2 regions of the Streptomyces sp. NPDC014894 genome follow, and region 2 is predicted to be linked to the other one. Evidence: riboswitches for the same ligand, from Rfam matches in the RefSeq annotation. Region 2 holds a riboswitch; the other holds the start of a gene.
What was found. A riboswitch is a leader RNA that binds a small molecule or an ion and turns the genes downstream of it on or off. The one in region 2 is predicted to bind guanidine.

Region 1 (3,483 bases), on a different contig from region 2:
AGGCTCCTACACCCCCCGCACCAAAATCGGCAACGGATACCCCGCCGGAGAACTGCTCTTCTGACGGATCGGCGTCCCCGTCCCGCGCCGGGAACACGGCGCGGGGCGGGGGCGTCCCGCGATCGGCCGTACGCGTTACGGCTGCGGCCCGTCGTCCGGTTCGGGCCGCAGCCGGTACGGTCGGCCGCCGGGCGCCCCCGCAGCGGGGCCGCGCGACGGTACGGCCTCGACTCCGCCTCGCCTAGTTCCGGAACCGCTCCAACGGCGTGCGCCGACCGGCCCGGAAGTGGGTCAGGGCGGCGCCGATGTCGAGCGCCGAGCCGAAGAAGAGCACCGACCGGTCGGCTGCCACGAGGACCGTTCCGCCGCCGCGTGCTCGGTGCACGACGGCCACCGCCCCGTCCTCGGGCAGCAGCACGTGACCGAGGTCGGCGTCCGGAGCGACGCGACGGTACAGCGCACCGCCGAACTCGATGAGGCGACGCTGCTCGGGCGTGGGGTCCGGCCCGCGGGACGCCGACGTCTCTCCCCCACCGGCTTCCTTCACACCGCCGTCCCGTCCCCGTCGTGGACCGCCGCGAGGTCCGCGATCAGGTCCGCGTCGCGTATTCCGGGCAGGCTGTACCCCTCCGCCTCGTCCCAGGGGACGTCGAGGTCGTCCAGGTGCACACGCCACTCGGCGTCGGGAACGGCCCGGCGCAACGCCGACACGGAGTCCAGCAGATGGGCCGTCACCGGCAGCAGACGGGCGGGGTCGAAGGGCATCTTCGTGGACCCGGCGATGACCTCCCGCGGTTCGTCCTCGGCCTGGTCGTACACGTACAGGCCTTCCTCGTCGTCGTACGGGAAGGTCGCCGTGCGCGCGGCGACGACGCGCCTGACGGAGGCCGACTCCGCCTCGGTCAGGGGTGTCGCGCGGTGTGCCGTGTAGTAGAGAGAGACGCTCATGACGAAAGCGTAGGACCCGGGTCTGACAACGCGGGCCGGACGCCGGGGCGCTCCCCCCGCAGGCGCGGGTGCGGGCCGACTCCCGGATCGGCGGGGCGTCCGCGGGGACCGCCGTGACCTGGGCCACTCTCCGCGAACGGAGCGCGAGATCATCACTCCGCTGTGCTATACAAGAACCGAGGCCCGTACAGGGCCTGCGGACGACGGATCAGTACCCGCTCAGCGACAAGACTGGCCATATCAGGAGGTCAGTTCCGCCATGGCGTGGTTCATTCTCGTCGTATCAGGAGTGCTGGAGGCCGTATGGGCCACCGCACTGTCAGCTTCCAAGAACTTCAAGCGCCCCATCCCGACCGTCGTCTTCGGCGTCGCCCTCGCGGCGAGCATGACCGGTCTGGCATTCGCCATGAAGAGCCTGCCCACGGGAACCGCGTACGCGGTCTGGGTCGGCATCGGCGCGGTGCTCACCGCCGTCTGGGCCATGGCGACCGGCCAGGAGCGCGTCTCCACCGGGCGCGTGATCCTGCTGGTGGGTCTCGTCGGTTGTGTCGTCGGACTGAAGGCGGTCAGCTGATGCCTTGGGCGATTCTTCTCATCAGTGCCGTGTTCGAGGCCGTCTGGGCCACGGCCCTCGGTCTCTCCGACGGGCTGAGCAAGACCGGTCCCACCGTCGTCTTCTTCGTCGGGCTGGCGCTCAGCATGGCGGGTCTGGGCTACGCGATGATCCGGATCCCGATCAGCGTGGCCTACTCGGTCTGGATCGGCATCGGGGCGGCCCTGACGGTCATCTACGCCATGCTCACGGGCGAGGAGCCCGCTTCCGTGCTCAAGGGCGTGTTCCTCGGCGGGATCATCCTGTGCGTCATCGGCCTGAAGTTCGTCAAGACCAAGCCGGGGCCGAAGGCCGAGCAGCAGCTGCCGGAGGCGCAGAGCCCGCGGTGACCTCGGCCGGAGACCCCGGCGCGAGACCTCGGCGGGATGCGAGGCCGAGGTCTCCGCTCCGGTGTCAGCCGGACACGAGGACACCGCGATACCGCACCGCGCAGAGCCCGCCGGGCCGACCTTTCCAGGTCGGCCCGGCGGGCTCTTCCGCGTTCCGGAGCCGGGAGGCCCCGGCGCCGTCGAAACGGACGGACGCCTCGGTCCTGGCCGGCGGCGGGGCCGGGGACGGAGCGCCGCCGCCGGGATCGCCGGGCCGCCCGGGCGGGGCGCAGGTCAGTCCGCCGCGGGGCGCGTCCGGCGGGCGTAGGCGCGGGCCGCTCGGGCGCGGTCGCCGCAGCGGGTGGAGCACCAGTGGCGGCGGCCGTGCCGGAGGAGGTAGCGGTCGCAGGGGCTGGAGCCGCAGGCGGTGAGACGTTCGGCGTCCGGGCCGGTCAGCAGGTCGGCGGCGCCGGCGGCGAGGACGGCGAGGGCGTGCTCGACGATCTGGGTGACGGGGTGGGACGCCTCGCGGTACAGGCCGCGGGCGGGGTCCCAGTGGAGCAGGGAGGCGGCGGGGGCCCGGGTGAGCGCGGCGTTCACTGCGGTCAGCGCGTCGGCCGGGGCCGGCAGCCCCGCGACATGGGCGGCGAGCAGGGCGCGCACGTGGTCGCGGAGGGAGCGCAGCCGGGTGGCGCACATGTCCAGCAGCCCGGTGTCCGCCGGGGCGAGGCCGCGGTCGGCCAGCCACCGTTCGGCTCCGCCGGGCGTGCCGAGCAGGTCGCTGCGGTGACCGCCGGGGAGGGCGACGGCGCTGTTGGCCAGGTCGAGGGCGAGGTACTGCTCGGCGCCCGGCGCCGGGTGCAGCGATTCGGCGGTCACGGTCTCCTTCATATTTCTCATGGTACGGCTTGCTTGTATACGTGAGAAACGCTTACGGTGACTCACGAATAAGCGACCCTCTATCCGTGAGGTTTTGTTGTTCATGTCTGCCACCAGCCCTTCGGGCGAGCAGTTCCCCATCCGCGTGTTCGGCGGCCCGACCGCTCTCTTCGACTACGGCGGCCTGCGGTTTCTGACCGACCCGACCTTCGACGCCCCCGGCGACCACCGGACGCCCGGCGGCCCCCTCCTGACCAAGACCGCGCCCTCCTCCGGCAGCCCCGCCGACCTCGGCCGTGTCGACGTGGTCCTGCTCTCCCACGACGAGCACGCCGACAATCTCGACACCTCCGGCCGGGCCCTGCTGGCCGGAATACCGCTCACCCTCACCACCCCCGGCGGCGGTCGGCGTCTGGGCGGCCGCGCCAAGGGGCTGGCCGACTGGGAGTCCGTGGAGCTGGACCGCCCCGGCGGCGGCTCCGTCACGGTGACCGGCGTACCCGCCCTGCACGGTCCTGGGACGCGCGAGGAAGTCGAGGCGATCACCGGTCAGGTCGTCGGCTTCATGCTGACCGGGGAGGGGCTGCCCAGCGTCTACGTGAGCGGCGACAACGCCTCCCTCGATCTGGTCGGGCGGATCGCCGAGCGCTTCGCTCCCGTGGACACCGCCGTCCTCTTCGCCGGGGCTCCCCGCTTCCCCGGACTCTTCGACGGCGAGCCGATCGTCCTGGACAG
Region 2 (3,483 bases):
TCCCAGCTGGACCCCGAGCGCAGGGCCGACCGCAATGTCCGGGTCGGCGGCGCGTCCATCGACCCGGCGACCGGGCGGGTCGTCGCCCTGTACGGCGGCGTCGACTACACGCGGCAGTACGTCAACAACGCCACCCGCCGCGACTACCAGGTCGGCTCCGCCTTCAAACCCTTCGTCCTCGCCGCCGCGATCGAGCACCGCTCCCGTACCCAGGACGGCCGACCGATCACCCCCGACACCGTCTACGACGGCGCCGACCGGCGCACCGTCCAGGGCTGGAGCGGCCGGCCGTACTCCCCCGAGAACGAGGACGGGCACTCCTACGGACCGATCACCGTCACCCAGGCCACCGACAAGTCGGTGAACTCGGTGTACGCGCAGATGGCCATGGACGTGGGCCCCGCGCGGGTCCGGCAGACCGCGATCGATCTCGGGATCCCGGCGAGCACCCCCGATCTGACCGCCTCCCCGTCGATCGCGCTCGGCCCCGCCACGGCGAGCGTGCTGGACATGACGGAGGCGTACGCGACCCTCGCCGACCACGGCAGGCACGGTACGTACACGATCGTCGCCAAGGTCACCAAGGACGGCGAGGAGGTGCCGCTGCCCGGCCGCAAGAGCCGCCGGGCCATCAGCCGGGAGGCCGCCGACACCACGACGGCCGTGCTCCAGAGCGTCGTCGACGGCGGCACCGGCACGGCGGCGCAGTCGGCCGGGCGGCCCTCGGCGGGCAAGACGGGCACCGCGGAGGAGGACCGGGCGGCCTGGTTCGCCGGATACACCCCGGAGCTGGCGACCGTGGTCGCGGTGATGGGGCAGGACCCGTCGAGCGGGGCTCAGAAGCCGCTGTACGGGGCGCTGGGGCTGCCGCGGATCAACGGCGGCGGGGCGCCCGCCCGGATCTGGGGCCAGTACACCGGCGCGGCCCTGGAGGGCGAGGAGATCGAGGAGTTCGAACTGTGGGCGGCGGCGCCCGGCGCACGGGAGGAGCCGTCGTCCGCCCGGTCCGAGAGCCCCGGCGGCCCGGCCTCGCGGACCGCCCCGGGGCTGCCGAGCACCGCGCCGAGCCCGCCGCCCCCGTCCCCGCCGCCCGGACCGGACCCGGCGGGCAGCCCGCCGCCCGCGGACGGCGGGGCGGCGACGGGCGGCGACGGCACGGATCCGGGTCCGCCCTCCGGAGGCGGCGACGGCGCGGATCCGGGCGAGGGCTTCCCCGACGGCGGCCCGCCGGACGGGGGCGTCGGCGGGGCAGGGACCGTGGGCGGCGGAATCGGCGGCGGCGTCCTGGACGGGCCGGCCGCGCCGCTGAGCACCGAGGTGTCGCCGCAGGTCACCACCCCACGATGAACCGCTGACGGCCGGTGCGGGCCGTCAGCGGAACACCGCGGGAGCACAGGGGGGGGCGGCGGGAGCCGGGCCGGTCAGTGACCGGAGGTGGCCTTGAGGCCGACCACCGCGACCAGCAGCAGCGAGACGAAGAAGATCCGCGCCGCCGTCACCGGCTCGTTCAGCGCCACCATGCCGACGATCGCCGCACCGGCGGCTCCGATGCCGACCCAGACGCCGTACGCGGTGCCGATCGGCAGCGTCTTGGCGGCCTGCGCCAGCAGGACCATGCTCGCGACGATCCCGGCGCCGGTGAACACACTGGGCCACAGCTTGGTGAACCCGTCGGTGAACTTCATACCGATCGACCAGCCGATTTCCAGCACACCGGCGACGATCAACAGAACCCAGGCCATGACGGCACCTCCGAGACGCACTGCTTCGACAGGGTGCGTCGTCTTTACGGAAGCCCGGTACGGCGCGTCTCGTCGGGGTGTCCCCACCGTAGCAAAAACGGGGGGCGGGGGTGGTGAGGGCGATCACCAGGGGGTGGTCCGGGCAGGGCCCGGGGACGGCCGGGTTCCGGGCCTCCGGGCCTCCGGGCTCCGGGCTCCGGTCTTCCGGGCTCCGGTCTTCCGGGCTCCGGCGGGGCGGAGCCCGGAGCCTCAGAGATAGAGGCCCGTGGAGTCCTCGGAGCCCTGGAAGCGGTCGGCGGCCACCGCGTGCAGATCGCGCTCGCGCATCAGGACGTACGCCACCCCGCGCACCTCGACCTCGGCACGGTCCTCGGGGTCGTACAGCACCCGGTCGCCCGGCTCCACGGTCCGCACGTTCTGACCCACGGCGACGACCTCGGCCCAGGCCAGCCGGCGGCCCACAGCGGCGGTCGCCGGGATGACGATGCCCCCGCTGGAACGCCGCTCGCCCTCCGGGATGTCGGTCCGCACCAGCACACGGTCGTGCAGCATCCGGATGGGGAGCTTGTCGTGCTGGGTGCTCTGCTCATGACTGTTGGCGCTCACGCGTCGAACTTACCCGCCCCCGGGCGTTCCATCGGTGCTCGGGGTGGGACGGCCCGGTGTCCGTACGGCGCGCGGCGGGCACGGACGGCCGGTGTCCGTACGGCGCGCGGCGCGCGGGCCCGGTGCGCACGGCCCGTTCAGGACCGGCCCGGGGCCCGGCCGGGCCGGACCCGGCGGTCGCTCAGGACCTGCCGCGGCGGGAGGAGACGGCGAGCAGCCCCACCAGCCCGACGACCACCAGGGCCACCGGAACCACCCGCTCCAGACGGGGCGTGCCGTCCTCGGAGACGAACCTCGACCGCACACCCGTCACCGTGCGGTTCACCGCGGCGAAGGCACGGCCCGTGGTGTGGTCCACCGTCTCGGCGACCTTCGCCCTCGCGTCGCCGATGACGGTCTTGGGATGCACCCGCACCCCGATCTCATCGAGCGTCTCGGCAAGCTGCTCGCGCCGGCGGACGATGTCCGCCTCGATCTGCGCAGGGGTCCTCGCGTCCGACACCGCGCTGCCTCCGTGGTCGTGATCCGGTACTTCCTCATCGACAGTCTGTCAGCTCGGGCGCGCACGCACCCCACGGCACCCCTATTACGCTCGGCGGCGTACACCCGCACGGCTTGTCCCGCCGGCGCGATCCGGCCCGGCCCCACGAGGAGAACCATGAGCGAGCGACTCCAGCCCGGCGACACCGCCCCCGCATTCACCCTGCCCGACGCGGACGGCAAGGAGGTGTCGCTCGCCTCCTACCGGGGCCGGAAGGTCATCGTCTACTTCTACCCGGCCGCCCTCACCCCCGGCTGCACCAAGCAGGCCTGCGACTTCACCGACAACCTCCAGCTGCTCGCGGACGCCAGCTACGACGTCATCGGCGTCTCCCCCGACAAGCCGGAGAAGCTGGCCAAGTTCCGTGAGCAGGAGAGCCTCGAGGTCACCCTGGTCGGCGATCCCTCGAAGGAGACGCTGACGGCGTACGGCGCCTTCGGCGAGAAGAAGCTCTACGGGAAGACGGTCACCGGAGTGATCCGCTCCACCGTCGTCGTCAACGAGGACGGGACCGTGGAGCGGGCCCTCTACAACGTCAAGGCCACCGGCCATGTCGCCAAGATCATCAAGGATCTGGGCATCTGACCCTCCCGG

Region 1: it holds a riboswitch for guanidine, as region 2 does, so the genes downstream of both, ACF089_RS07835 (DMT family transporter) here and ACF089_RS08545 (DMT family transporter) in region 2, are expected to answer to the same signal.

What each region holds. Positions count from the first base shown of each region.
Region 1 covers NZ_JBIBWD010000002.1:883,023-886,505, reverse strand. The annotation lists gene ACF089_RS07850 (endonuclease/exonuclease/phosphatase family protein) at 1-64, shown strand, start outside; gene ACF089_RS07845 (hypothetical protein) at 242-547, opposite strand; gene ACF089_RS07840 (hypothetical protein) at 544-948, opposite strand; guanidine-III (ykkC-III) riboswitch at 1,124-1,188, shown strand; gene ACF089_RS07835 (DMT family transporter) at 1,208-1,522, shown strand; gene ACF089_RS07830 (DMT family transporter) at 1,522-1,890, shown strand; gene ACF089_RS07825 (CGNR zinc finger domain-containing protein) at 2,164-2,760, opposite strand; gene ACF089_RS07820 (MBL fold metallo-hydrolase) at 2,852-3,483, shown strand, end outside.
Region 2 covers NZ_JBIBWD010000003.1:127,785-131,267, reverse strand. The annotation lists gene ACF089_RS08550 (transglycosylase domain-containing protein) at 1-1,347, shown strand, start outside; gene ACF089_RS08545 (DMT family transporter) at 1,422-1,742, opposite strand; guanidine-III (ykkC-III) riboswitch at 1,775-1,850, opposite strand; gene ACF089_RS08540 (GroES family chaperonin) at 1,992-2,348, opposite strand; gene ACF089_RS08535 (DUF3618 domain-containing protein) at 2,530-2,850, opposite strand; gene bcp (thioredoxin-dependent thiol peroxidase) at 3,007-3,474, shown strand.